Regions from separate parts of the Halomonas sp. EF61 genome, predicted to be linked through region 2. Evidence: riboswitches for the same ligand, from Rfam matches in the RefSeq annotation. Region 2 holds a riboswitch; the other holds the start of a gene.
What was found. Region 2 has a riboswitch for thiamine pyrophosphate ahead of NFI08_RS10520 (sodium:solute symporter family protein). Riboswitches for the same ligand answer to the same signal wherever they lie in the genome.
Positions count from the first base shown of each region.

Region 1: it holds a riboswitch for thiamine pyrophosphate, as region 2 does, so the genes downstream of both, thiC (phosphomethylpyrimidine synthase ThiC) here and NFI08_RS10520 (sodium:solute symporter family protein) in region 2, are expected to answer to the same signal.

Region 1 is NZ_JAMSHM010000002.1:545,958-553,041, reverse strand. It holds gene pta (phosphate acetyltransferase) at 1-2,029, opposite strand, end outside; gene NFI08_RS11395 (acetate/propionate family kinase) at 2,026-3,240, opposite strand; gene thiC (phosphomethylpyrimidine synthase ThiC) at 3,525-5,477, opposite strand; TPP riboswitch at 5,555-5,689, opposite strand; gene tenA (thiaminase II) at 5,844-6,512, opposite strand; TPP riboswitch at 6,594-6,746, opposite strand; gene mdoH (glucans biosynthesis glucosyltransferase MdoH) at 6,810-7,084, opposite strand, start outside.
Region 2 is NZ_JAMSHM010000002.1:350,543-357,626, forward strand. It holds gene NFI08_RS10505 (TolC family outer membrane protein) at 1-450, opposite strand, end outside; gene NFI08_RS10510 (sensor domain-containing diguanylate cyclase) at 927-2,606, opposite strand; gene NFI08_RS10515 (hypothetical protein) at 2,778-3,566, shown strand; TPP riboswitch at 3,626-3,728, shown strand; gene NFI08_RS10520 (sodium:solute symporter family protein) at 3,809-5,254, shown strand; gene NFI08_RS10525 (LLM class flavin-dependent oxidoreductase) at 5,370-6,659, opposite strand; gene NFI08_RS10530 (3-oxoacyl-ACP reductase) at 6,659-7,084, opposite strand, start outside.

The sequences.
Region 1 (7,084 bases), 200 kb from region 2:
GCTGGACCGCCTTGTAGGTGGTGTTGCCGGTGTTCAGGTCGGGGAACACGAACACCGTGGCGCGGCCGGCCACCGGTGACTCCGGTGCCTTCTGCCGGGCCACGCTGGCGATGGCCGCCGCGTCGTACTGCAGCGGGCCGTCGATGGCCAGGTGTGGCGCCCGTTCTCTGGCGATGCGGGTGGCCTCGCGGACCTTGTCGACGTCGGCGCCGCTGCCGGATTCGCCGGTGGAGTAGCTGATCATGGCGACCCGCGGCTCGATACCGAAGGCTTCGGCGCTGGTGGCGCTCTGCAGGGCGATCTCGGCCAGCGCCTCGGCGTCGGGGTCGGGGTTGACCGCGCAGTCACCGTAGACCACCACCTGGTCGGGCAGCAACATGAAGAACACCGACGACACCTGGCCGTAACCGGGGGCGGTCTTGATCAGCTGAAAGGCCGGGCGCACGGTGTTGGCGGTGGTATGCACGGCGCCGGAGACCAGGCCGTCGACCTCGCCTTCGGCAAGCATCATGGTGCCCAGCACCACGCTGTCATGAAGCTGGGCCTCGGCGGTCAGCGGGGTCAGCTTGCCCCGTCGGCGCTCGACCATGGGCGCGACAAAACGACCACGCTCGGCGTCCGGGTCGAGGATCTGGAGGTCATCGGGCAGTTCCAGACCGCGCGCCTTGGCCACCTCGAGGATGGCGCGACGCTTGCCCAGCAGCACGCAGTTGGCGATGCCACGACGCTGGCACAGGATGGCCGCTTCCAGGGTGCGTGGCTCGTCGCCTTCGGGCAGCACGATTCGCCGACGCTTGTGCTGGGCCATGCTGACCAGTTGATGGCGGAAGGCCGCCGGAGACAGGCGGCGCTGGGCGTCGTCGTGAATCAGTGCCAGCAGCCAGTCACGATCCAGGTGATCGGCGACGAAGGCGCAGATGGCCTCGGCGCGCTCGTGATCATCCACCGGGATGCCGCCGGACATCTCGGTAAGCCGGGCCACGGTGGCGTAGCTGTCGGTGTCCACCGAGAGTACCGGCAGCCCCGAGGCCAGCGCCGGGCGACAGACATCGATCAGCTGCTGGCTGGGTGACTCGCCGTGGGTCAGCAGGAGGCCCGCCAGGGGCACGCCATTCATGGTGGCCAGGGCCGCCGCCAGCAGGGTGTCGTCGCGGTCCCCGGGGGACACGATCAGCTCGCCGGGACGCAGGGCGTAGAGCAGGTGCTCGGCGCTGCGGGCCCCCAGCGTCGAGTGGGCGACGCGGCGGCGATCGGCCTCGCCATGGTGCAGGATCCTGGCATCGAGGGCGCGGGCCACGTCTACCACTCGCGGTGCGGTCAGGGAGGCCCGGTAGGGCACCGCCGCGACCACCGGCAGGGTCAGATCGGCGCCGCTGGCGAGCTGCTGCTGCCAGTGCTGGCGATGGGCGCGGGCCTCGACCTCGCTGACCGAGGCCAGGGTCTGGTCGATGGCCGAGCCGTCGCCGTCCCCCGGCAGGCGCATCAGCATGGCACCCAGAGTACGGACCGAACCCACCGCGTCGATGCTCTGGCGATGGAACTGCAACTGCTTGGCCAGCTCCTGGGGATCGGCGATCTGGCCGTCGGCAACCAATACCACCTGGGCGTCGAGGGCACTGGCCAGGCGCACATTGAGGTCGAAGGCGTAGGCGTTTCGCGGCAGTGGGCGAACGCCCTCCACCACGATCAGCGCCGGTGCCTTGCCGGTGGCAGGGCGGGCGACGCGGGCGTGGCGCTCCACGGCGAGTTCCAGCAGACCATCGCGATCGTCGCGGCCGAGATACTGCTCCAGTGTCTGGCGAGAGATCGGACGCGGCGAACCTATGCCCAGGGTACTGGCCACCAGCGAGCGGGCGCGTTCGTCGTTGTCACTTGCCTGCTCGCCACCTTCGGACTGGCTGAAGGGCTGCAGAAAACCCGCGTCCAGCCCTAGCGTATCCAGTGCACGAAGCAGGCCGAGGCCGGCGGAGGTGAGGGCGACGCCGTCGTCGATGGGGATCAGCAGCAGCGTGCGGGACTGGGTGCTCACAGAACCTCCTCGAGCTTTGGCGTGGACGTCAGGCTCGCGATCAATTCCCGGGTCTGGCTGGCGATATAGCCTTCTTCGTCGGTGGGGATGACGCGGATCTCCGGCGCCGAGCTGGCGCCTCGGTCGTGGATCTGGCCTTCCTCGCCACGCGGGAGGCTCTCGTTGGCGTCACCGTCCAGGCGTACACCGAGGGCCTCCAGGTGGCCCAAGGTCCGGGCGCGCACCAGGGCAGAGTTTTCGCCGATGCCGCCGGTGAAGGCGATGCCGTCGATCCGGGGCAGGGCACAGGCCAGGCCCGCCAGGGACTTGGCCAGGCGGTAGCAGAACACCTCGATGGCCAGGCTCGCGCCGGCGTGACCTTCACTGGCGGCCTGTTCGAGCTCACGCATGTCATTGGTCAGCTCGGACAGCCCCAGCAGTCCGCTCTTCTGGTTGAGCAACTGATCGACGCCCTCCAGCGACATGCCCAGCTGGCGCGCCAGGTGCAGGTGCAGGCCGGGGTCGACGTCACCGCTGCGGGTGCCCATCACCAGGCCTTCCAGCGGGGTCATGCCCATGCTGGTGTCCAGGCTTCTGCCGGCCCATACCGCAGTAGCGGAGCAGCCATTGCCCAGGTGAGCGATCAGCCAGCCGCCCTCGCCACGGGAGCTGACCTCTGCCAGACGGCTGGCCACGTAGGCATGGCTCGAGCCGTGGAAGCCGTAGCGACGAATACCGTGTCGGCTGTAGAGCTCTTCGGGGATGGCGTAGCGATAGGCGTGGGGCGGTAGGGTCTGGTGGAATGCCGTGTCGAACACCGCCACCTGAGGCAACGCCTCGAACAGCCGGCGAGTGGCAACGATGCCGTCGAGGTTGGCTGGATTGTGCAAGGGGGCCAGGCTGATGGTCTGGCGAATGGTGCGCACCACGGCGTCGTCGAGCAGGGTGGCGGCGGTGAAGCGCTCACCGCCATGCACCACCCGGTGGCCGATACCGATGGGCCGGTGGACGTCAAGGTGCTCGAGGATGGTCTTGAGCGCCAGGGCATGAGTCGCACGGGGAAGCGAGATATCACGGGCGCTGCCGTGTTCGTCTGTCAGCTTGAGGCGAGCCTCGTGGCTGCCCAGGCGCTCGGCGATGCCGGACAGTCTGGGAGCCTCGGGTGCTTGTTCGATCAGCGCGAACTTGATCGAAGAGGAGCCGCAGTTGATCACCAGAATCGGGGCTTTCATGCCATCTCCAGAAAAGACGCCTTGGTGAGGCGAGAATGCGTGGGATGGCGGCGAATCTAGCACCGCCCCGGGGCGCGAATAATTGGCCTGGGGAGGTAGTCGAATGGCTTTGCTGGTGGATCCGACGAAGCCGTGATGAGCGTCAAGTGCATGAATCTTTGGATTAGACTTTTGTCTAACTTTGTGCGGCGGGACTAAGCCTGAGCGTACAAGACGTGGATCCCCGGGCAGTCGAACGCTGCCCGGGGATGCGCCGGGGAATGGCTTGTCTCAGACCTCCTTGTTCAAACCTCCTTGTACAGCTCAGCGCCTTGTTCACGGAAGACCCGGGCGCGCTCCTCCATGCCGGCCATGACGGCGTCGCCGTCACCCTCCAGGCCGTTGTCGCGGGCGTAGTCGCGGACCTCCTGGCTGATCTTCATGGAACAGAACTTGGGGCCGCACATGGAGCAGAAGTGGGCCACCTTGGCGGAGTCCTTGGGCAGCGTCTCGTCGTGATAGGCGCGGGCGGTGTCAGGGTCGAGGCCCAGGTTGAACTGGTCCTCCCAGCGGAACTCGAAACGCGCCTTGGACAGGGCGTTGTCGCGGCGCTGGGCGCCGGGATGCCCCTTGGCCAGGTCGGCGGCGTGGGCGGCAATCTTGTAGGTGATGATGCCGGTCTTGACGTCGTCCTTGTCGGGCAGGCCCAGGTGCTCCTTGGGGGTGACGTAGCACAGCATGGCGCAGCCGTACCAGCCGATCATCGCCGCTCCGATGCCAGAGGTGATGTGGTCGTAGCCCGGGGCGATATCGGTCACCAGTGGCCCAAGGGTATAGAAGGGCGCCTCGTCGCAGTACTCGAGCTGCTTGTCCATGTTCTCCTTGACCAGGTGCATGGGCACGTGGCCGGGGCCTTCGATCATCACCTGGACGTCGTGCTTCCAGGCGATATGGGTCAGCTCACCCAGGGTCTTGAGCTCCGCCATCTGGGCCTCGTCGTTGGCGTCGGCCACCGAGCCCGGGCGCAGGCCATCGCCCAGCGAGAAGGCCACGTCGTACTGCTTGCAGATCTCGCAGATTTCCTCGAAGTGGGTGTAGAGGAAGCTTTCTTGGTGATGGTAAAGGCACCACTTGGCCATGATCGAGCCACCGCGGGAGACGATGCCGGTGACCCGGTTGGCGGTCAGCGGCACGTAGCGCAGCAGCACGCCTGCGTGGATGGTGAAGTAGTCCACGCCCTGTTCGGCCTGCTCGATCAGGGTGTCGCGGAACACCTCCCAGGTGAGGTCCTCGGCCACGCCCTTGACCTTCTCCAGCGCCTGATAGAGCGGCACGGTGCCGATCGGTACCGGCGAGTTGCGGATGATCCACTCGCGGGTCTCGTGGATGTTCTGGCCAGTGGACAGATCCATGATGGTATCGGCGCCCCATCGGATGCCCCAGGTCATCTTCTCGACCTCTTGCTCGATGGAGGAGGTCACCGCCGAGTTGCCCAGATTGCCATTGATCTTCACCAGGAAGTTGCGCCCGATGATCATCGGCTCGGCTTCCGGGTGATTGATGTTGGCGGGGATGATGGCGCGCCCGGCGGCGACTTCCTGGCGCACGAACTCGGGGGTGATCTCCTCTGGCAGACGGGCGCCGAAGCCCTGCCCGGGATGCTGGTGGTCAAGGATGCGCTCGACCTCGTCGCTGCCTCGATAGCCATCGGCCAGGGCCTGTCGACGCTGGTTCTCGCGGATGGCGATGAACTCCATCTCCGGGGTGATGATGCCGCGGCGGGCGTAGTGCAGCTGGGTAACATTGCCGGCGCTGCCGTCGGCGCCACGACGTGCGCGGCGCGGCGTGCGGGTCAGTTCGAAACGCAGCGGGGCGAGCGTTGGGTCGTTGGCACGCCGGCGACCGTAGTCCGAGGTCGGGCCATCGAGCCATTCGGTGTCGTCGCGCTCCTCGATCCAGGGCCGGCGCAACTCGGCAAGCCCGCGGCGCAGGTCGACCTCGACCTGGGGATCGGTGTAGGGGCCGGAGGTGTCGTAGACCAAGAGCGGCGGGTTGGCCTCATCGGCCCCGGAGGTGCGGGTCGCTGACAGCGAAATCTCGCGAAACGGCACCCGCAGGTCGTCGCGGGAGCCCTTTACATAGACCTTGCGCGAACCCGGCAGGGGCGTAACCGCGGCCTGGTCGACCTGGGCGGTCTCGGCCAGGAAGTGCGCACTATGGCGGGGTTTGTTTGAGGAAACGGGTTGATCGAGCGGCATTGGCTTGTCCTTCTCACGGCACTGGGTGCTGGCGTTTGAGTGGGCATGGCGTGAGGAAGGAGGGGGCGTCGTGGCCGGGGCCGTGAGCGCTTGATCCCTACGCTGGTCCTCACCGCGATGCCATGGCATCGGGGTTACCCCCAGATCAGGTTCAACGGGTCCCATGCGCTGCATGATCTCAGCCGCCTCTTACGGCCCCCCGTCAAGCGTGGTGCTAGGGCTTGTCTGAAAAGTGCCTGCGCTCGGTAATACGGCGTTAAAAATCGGATCAAAATGCTCATTTACACCCCGTAAACTGCGCTTTCTCACCGATTTTTGCCTTGTCTAACCTTCGCTCGTCGACTTTTCGGACAGCGCCTAGTCGTGTTAGTCGCTTAGATCGAGTCCCATCTGCCAGAAGTCGATCTCGAGTCGTGTTGCGTCGGCGAAGATCCGTGACAGTCGCGCAAAGCGCTCGCCGGATACCTGGCCAAGCTGATCATCGAGCCAGGCCTGCTCCTGGCGTGCGGCGGCCTGGAAGTCGTCGCTTTCGTACATGGCGATCCAGGCGTCGAAGGGGTTGTCGGCACCGCGCAGGGTGTCCGGGCGGGCGTTGAGGTTTCGTGCGATATCGGCGTAGCCGACCATGCAGGGGGCCAGCGCCACGTGCAGGTCCAGGAGGTCGCCGCGGCTGCCGGCGTCCAGCACGTAGCGGGTATAGGCCAGGGTGGCGCGGGCTTCGGGCAGCTCGGCGAGTTCGGCCTCGCCGATGCCCCAGTCGCGGCAGAAGGCGAGATGCAGGCCGAGTTCCACGTCGAGGATGGTCTTCATGCCGTCGAAGGCGCCGCGCAGCTCGTCGAGGCTGTGGCTCTTGTAGGCCGCCAGGGCGTAGGCCCGGGAGAACTGCAGCAGAAACAGATAGTCCTGCTTCAGATAGTGACGGAAGCTGGCGTCGGCCAGTTCACCACGGCCAAGGGCGAGCACGAAGTCGTGTTCGATGTAGGCGTGCCAGTCATCGCGGCAGGCGTCGACAAGATCGGTAAAGCGGTAGCCCATGTTGCCTCCGGTTGTTGCGGATCCGGAGGGCGGCGGCAAAGGACACGGCGACGAGAAAGGAGGGAGGTGCGCGCGCAGGGGCTGGCACCACCGCCTGATTCCCTACGCCGGTTCAAGGTGTGAGGCCACACCGCACCCGGATCAGGTTCCACGGGATCGGCGCTGGCGGCCGGTGGTTCATCACCTGGCCCTGCGCCATCTCAGCCGGATTCACCGGCACCCCGTCAAGCGAGTCTGGATCGAGTCTAGCACGGCTTGCCGGGGTGTCCACCAGGGTGAAAGCGGGCGGGATCCGGCTCAGTCGATGGACTTCTCGCCGGAGACCTCCGGCGCCGATTCCGTGCCGTGCTCGCGAAAGGACTGCACCGGCATCTCGCGGGGGATTTCCCGTGGCGGCTCGGCCGGGGTGGCCGGCGGCGGTGGTGCCTCGGCGACGCGAAGCTCGCCTACCACCGCCGGGGGGTGGGTCTCGCTCGGGACCAGCAACAGGCCGGCGCGCCTCAGGGCCCGGCCGATGCTCAGGCTGGAGCTCCAGCGGACCAGCGGGGCGGCCATCACCAGGCCGAGCCACA
Region 2 (7,084 bases):
GAGTACCGCAAAGTAGCGTTCGGCCACCCGCAGGTAGAGATCCTGGCGCGAGACCTCGAGCTCGGACGCGGCCTGCTGGATCTCCAGCTTGGCCTGGCCAAAGGCCGCCCAGCGCGAATAGTCATAGATCGACTGCTCGAGCGAGACACCGTAGACGGTGGTCGGGTAGGACGTGCTGCCGCTGCCGTAGACCTCGTTGTCGGTACTGACGATGTCCTGGGAGATCTCGCTGCGCTCGACATTGACATTGATCTGCGGCAGCAGCGCTGAGCGCGCCTGATAGTAACGCTCATCGGTGGCCTGCTTACCATGAAAGTCGGCCTGAAACTGAGGATCGCTGTCCACCGCGAGCTCGTGAAGTTCCAGCAGACTTTCTGCCAGCACGGACGGAGCAAGCAGGCACGCCCACCCGCCCAACGCCAGGCCGAACGCAAGCTTGTTGAGATGCATGATGATTTTTCCCCTGCGCACCGGTGGGACAAACACCGGCATTGCGCAACTGCTTTGTAATATTTTATTAACAACGGATGTACGATATTACCCACATCTTTTGTAGGAACACAGCTCCTATCTACTCTTTTGCAGGCAACATGATCAACGCAGTATCGACGCAGTAGGAAACCACATCGCAAAAGATGAGAAAGTTCATACTCGCTATCGCATTCCGCCACCGAAGGGAATCGGGTAACACATTGAAACCTGGAAAGTTCCGAAATTACGCGGGACAAGAGACCATCTTCAGGTACACGGGAGCGGCGGCAGTCATGCGCCAAGCAGGTTGCTTCAAGGCCTGGCAGCCGCTGCCACCTCAGCCCAGCCACCTGAGATTACCCAACCACCCACACTGATCCTTTAAGACTAGACCGAAAGAACGAGCAAAGTCCTACGTCAGCGATGACAACGCCGCACCTGGCGACACCTGGGCGCTATTCATCCAGGCTGGCAATGCGGTTGCGACCACTACGCTTGGCGCTGTACAGGCGCCGGTCGGCGCGCTCGAACAGCGGTGCAAACCCCTCCCCCTTGCGATACTGGCTGACGCCTATGCTGATGGTGATGCGAATCGTCTGTCCATCCGACAGGGTGATTTCCCCCCCTTCCACCGCGCGACGCACCCGCTCGGCCGCCTTGATCGCCTCGGGCAAGGCGGTGCGCCGCATGACCACCACGAATTCTTCGCCGCCGGTGCGCGCCACCAGATCGCCATCACGCAGGCAGTTGGCTACTGTTTGCGCCAGCCAGGTGAGCACCTGGTCACCGGCCGCGTGACCGAAACCATCATTGACCTGCTTGAAGAAGTCGATATCGACCGCGGCCAGCGAGAACACCATCCCGCCACTGTCGCATTCCTCGATCAGGCGGGTGACGTGGCGATCCAGCTGGCTTCGATTGGGGAGTCCGGTCAAGGCATCGGTCATCGCCTGGTCTTCCAGCTGATCACGTTCGAGGCGAATACGCTCGACCTCCATCTCGTTGGAAATGACACGTTCGACGGCCCCGACCAGTAGTCGGACCAACTCGATGTCGACCTCGCTGAAGGCGTGCCGCCGCGCCGACGGACTGGAGAAGTTCAGCGTCCCCCAGACCTTGCCCTGGATCCGCAGCGGTGCACCGATATAGGTCTCCAGCTGAAAGTTCTCGTAGCAGGGGTGGCCCTTGACTCGCTCGTCCTGACCGGCGCGGTGGGCATGGAAGACGTCATCGGCGTCGAGGGTCAGCCGACAGTAGGTGTCACCCAGTGCAAAGCTGTCGCCGGCCCCTACTGGCGCAGTATCCGAGGCCGCCCAGCGCACCGTGTAACGCTCCCCCTCGACCTGACTGACCAGCGCGATATCCAGCCTCAGGTAGCTCAAGGCGTCACGCAGCAGCATGTCGACGATCTCTGATACACCGATATCGGTGCGATTTACCCCGGTATGGACATCCCGTAACAACTTGATCATCGAGCGATACTCGGAGACGTCCTGGATGATGGCGTAGAAGCCCATCACCTCATCTTCCACCAGGTCCGGCAGATAGTGGACCTTGAAGTAGATCTGGCGACCATCCTGGAGCACCAGGGAATCCTCGTAGCTGACCTCCTGCCCCGCCAGCGCCAGATCGAAACGTGGCCGGATCTTGGCGTAGGAGTCTGCATCGAGCACCGAAGACACCGGCTGCCCCATCAGCGCCTCGGCAGGCAGGCCGATGAAGTCGAGGTAGGCACGATTGTTGAAACGGAAGCAGAAGTCGCGGTCGACGTAGGCCACCATCACCGGCAGGTGGTCGGCCATCCGCGCGATGACACCGCGGCTTGCCTTCTGCCGAGCCGACAGTCGCAGCACCAGCCCACCATCGGCCAGGCGACAGCAGCTACCATCGCCCAGTTCCAGCGGCATCGAAGGCTTGGCAGCGTGAGCGGCACCCCGGGAGACCCAGGCTTCAGCTACCGCCGCAGCCTCGCCAGGCAGTTCTGCCAGCCCCCGCCCGATCCAGACGTCTCCAGGCTCGCCCAGCACGCGCACGGCATCACCGACCACGTCGTGCACCTGCAACTCCGGCGTCAGGCGTACCAGCACCGTTCCGGACGACACCAATGCCTCTTCCACCCAGGCAAAACGCTCCATGAGGACATCTCCTTGCGTAAGCCCTGCCCTGGACCGGCAGCAGGTCAATACCCTGGCGGCTCGCATACCGTCTTCTCTAGCCTATGAAAAGATGCTTATAGATGCCGGATTATTTCGCTTGCCCGCTTCCACGTTATGCTGGCGTCGCCGACACCGCCGCGGGAGCTGCCCATGAACCACCAGGACCTTGTCGCCATCGAACACGCCCTGACGCTGGCCAATCGCGGGGATACCAGCTGGCTGTGCACGCGCCTGGACACCCCTGCTCCCGCCTTCCCCCACCTGAGCGTCACCAGCGATGCCGATGGCCCCAGGTACGCCGGACAGCCCATCTTGCTGACCCAGGCCCGGGACGGCGGCGCCTGCCTGGTCAATATCGACAACAACGCCAACGATGGCACCCCCTGCCTGGTCGAGCGCCTGTCACCGAGCAGCGAGACCCTGGTGCACCTGGAGGTCATCCATGCAACGCTCGCCGGCCAGCCATCGCTGATTCGCCGCGTCAGCCTGGGCAGTACGTCCATGAACCTGCAGCGACCCACGCCAACCAGTCCGCTGGTCCAGATCGGCGACGACGTCGTCGAGGTGCTGATCCAGCCGGCCTTGCGTCTGGTGCTGACCGGCCACTCCCCGGTCAATGCCGACCTGGCGCGCCAGGGACAACGGCTCGGCTTCGAAGTCATCCTGTGCGCCCCGGACTACCCCGACACGCATCACTCGACAGCGCCCCTGCCGGCAGGCGTCGAGTTCCAGCGCGCGCCCGCAGCTCCCTTCCTGCGCGGCGGCGGCGGGCACCGACGCACCCTGGTGATGGACGCCACCGACGCCTCGACCATTGCGCGAGCGAGCAGCGAGGCCTGCTGTCATGGCTATCTGGCGATGGCTGACATCGATCCACGCCGGGCGGCGAACTGGCTTTACGATGGCTGGCACAGCCTGCGCACCTCGCCCACCGTCTGACGCCCCGTCGCTGCGGCCAAAGCGCCAATTGACAGCCATCGGAGGCGGTCCTACGCTGTGCGCATTCCTGGGGGAGCCTGACGGCTGAGATTCCGCATCACGCGGTAACCCTTTGAACCTGATCCGGGTCATGCCGGCGAAGGGAAGGATGGTTGCGTTATCTCCTCTTTCTTCCTGTCCGCCGCTCGTCCCGCCTGTCCACCGGTCCCTGCGGACAACGACAAGAAAGAGGTCTTCTTTCGATGATGCTCGATCCCACCTGGACGGCGCTGTGGCTTCTGCTGTGCGCCGCCATCTTTGCCATCCCCGGCCTGATCTATGCCCGACGTCGTCAGGGCGGCCTGGATGACTACATCTCGGCTCGCAACAGCCAGAACACCCGCGCCACGGTGTTGACCCTGGTGGCCACCACCCTGGGCACCTGGATCCTGTTCGGCCCCGCCCAGGCGGCCACCTGGGGCGGCATCGGCGCGGTACTGGGCTATGCGCTGGGTTCCATGGTCCCGCGCCTGGTGATGATCCCGCTGGGACGACGCATGCGTGAGCTGATCCCCGAAGGCCACGGCCTCACCGAGTTCGTGATCCATCGCTACGGGCGCACCATGTACGCCTTCACCCTGACGATCATGCTGTTCTATCTGTTCATCTCGCTGGCGGCAGGCCTCACCGCAATCGCCCATATGGTCACCCTGCTGGCGCCGATCCCGCTGTGGCTGACCGCCTGCGTAGTGATGATCGCGACCCTGCTCTACACCTTCTATGGCGGCCTGCGCACCACCATCTTCACCGACAAGGTACAGATGCTGGTGATCCTGCCGTTGCTGGCGCTGCTGCTGGTGTTCGGCTGGCAGGCCGCCGGCGGCGTCGCGCCGACGCTCGAGGGCCTGCAGGAACGTGCGCCCCAGTTGCTGGATGTCACCGATGCCGGTGGCCTGCGTGCCGGTCTGACGTTCTTTATCGCAGTGATGCTGACCGGCCTGTTCTACCAGGGTACCTGGCAACGCATCTACGCCGCCCGGGACAGCAAGGTGCTGCGGCGGGGCTTCTGGATCGCAGGGCTGTTCAACTTTCCGGTGATCGTGCTGATGGGCCTGTTCGGCCTGGCCTTCGTCGGCCTCGGGCTCGAGGGAGACGGTTCGGTGGCGCTGTTCAGCGTGCTGCTGTCCGAGGTGCCTCTGTGGTTCGCCCTGGCCTTGATTCCGCTGGGTCTGGCCCTGGTGATGAGCAGCGCCGATACCACCGTCAACGCCACCTCCAGCATCATCGCCGTCGACATGCATCGGCTGCTGCCCCAGGCCAGCGAAGCCACCCTGATGCGCCTGGCACGCTGGCTGATCGTCGCCGCAGCGGTGCCGGTGACCTGGGTGGCAGCCCAGGGCTACAGCGTGCTCTATCTGTTCCTGCTGGCGGACCTGCTGTGCTCGGCGGCGGCCTTCCCGGTGTTCTTCGGTCTATTCAATCGCCGCTACGACGGGCGCAACGCGGTCCTCAGCACCGCTGCGGGCCTGGTCGCCGGCCTGGCGATGTTCCCGTCTCCCAGCGGCGGTACCGCCACCCTGCTGGAATCCTTCCTGCTGGCGGCCTTCGTGCCGGTGCTGGTCTCGCTGGTGCTGATGAAGCTGCTGCCATCCCGCCAGGACTATGACTTCACCCGCATGGGCAGTCTGGTGCGGCGTTTCCAGAGCTGACACCGCCACGCTGACAGCCTGGCAAGGTGGGATAAAAAACAGCGGGACGTGCTGACGCGTCCCGCTGTTGTCGTTTCCAGGCCTGGCGATCAAGGGCCCTGGCAGTTCCGGCTCATCAGCGCCCGGGACGCGCCAGCCCCAGGTGGTCGCGCAGGGTGCGGCCCTGGTACTCGCGTCGAAACAGCCCGCGGCGCTGCAGTTCCGGTACCACTTGTTCGACCACGTCCTCGATGCTGTCCGGCAGCGACGGCGGCATCAGGTTGAAGCCGTCCGCCCCGCCCTGCTCGACCCAGCGCTGCATCTCGTCGGCGATACGCTCCGGGGTGCCGACCATGGTGCAGTGGCCGCCACCGGCGGCGAGCCGTCCCAGCAACTGGCGCAGCGTCGGTCGTTCGCTCTCGATGATCCGGAGAATCGTGGCGTAGCGCCCCTTGGGCCCGCTGAAGGCCTCCAGTGGCGGCAGCTCGGGTACTGGGGCATCCAATTCCCAGTCGCCCACGTCCTGACCGATGAACTGACTCAACTGGCGCCGGGAGCTGTCCACCGGCAACAGTTCGTCGAGCTCCCTCTGCTTGCGTCTGGCCTCCTCTTCGGTGGAGCCGACGTAGGTGACGAGCCCCGGCATGATCGCGACCTTCGGTCTGCCGGCGGCCTTTACCCTGGCCTGAAGATCGCTGTAGTAGGCCTGGGCGGAGGGCAGATCGTAGGCCACCGCGTAGATGGCCTCGGCGTAGCGCGCGGCCAGGTCACGGCCCTGATCCGAGGCGCCGGCCTGGAACAGCACCGGGTGGCCCTGGGGCGGACGCGGCACCGTCAGCGGGCCATCCACCAGAAAGTGCTCGCCGTGATGGTGAACGGGTCTGACCCGGCTGGCGTCGACGTAATCGCCCTGGCGATCCCTCACCAGGGCGTCGTCACACCAGGAGTCCCACAGCGCCAGCACGGTATTGGCGAATTCCTCCGCCCGGGCATAGCGCTCGGCGTGGCTCGGCATGGCCTCGAGCCCATGATTGCGCGCCTCGCTGTCGAACATCGAGGTCACCAGGTTCCAGCCCAGGCGTCCGCCGGAGATATGGTCCAGCGAGGCCAGCATGCGCGCAGCGTGAAACGGCGTATAGAAGGTGCTGGAGACGGTCGAGATCAGCCCGATGTGTTCGGTGGCCCGCGCCATGGCCGCCAGCATGGTCAGGGGCTCCAGGGTCCACAGCGGACCGTCGGCGACGTTGCCCGCGGCGTGACCATCGGCGAAGAACACCGCATCGAAGCGACCCCGCTCGGCGAGCCGCGCCAGTTCCTCGTAGTAGCGGATATCGGCCAGGCGCTCGACGCTGGAACGGGGATGACGCCAGGCCGCCTTGTGGTGGCCACAGCCCATGATGAACAGATTGAGGTGCATGCTGGCCATCAGTCCTTCACCAGTCCGCCGTCGACCACCAGGTTCTGGCCGGTGACCGCTCGCGACCAGGGCGAGGCGAACAGTAGCGCAGCGTCGGCAAACTCTTGCGGCGTGGTCACCCGTCGCAGCGGTGTGCTGGCGGCGATCAGGTCGAACACCGCCTCCGGCGTGGCGCGGGAGGCATCGGTGGTGCGCAACAGGCCCCCGGAGATCATGTTCACGGTGATGCTGTCCGGGCCCAGATCGTGGGCCAGGGTGCGCGTCAGCGACAGCAGCGCCGCCTTGGCGGCGGTGTAGTCGTGGTAGGGCACAACCGGGTTCTGGAACAGGTTGGTACCGATATTGACGATGCGACCAAAGCCGGCCTCACGCATGCCGGCAAGCGCCGCCTGCACCGTGTTCAGCGCCCCCCGGGCGACGCCCTGAAGCTGATG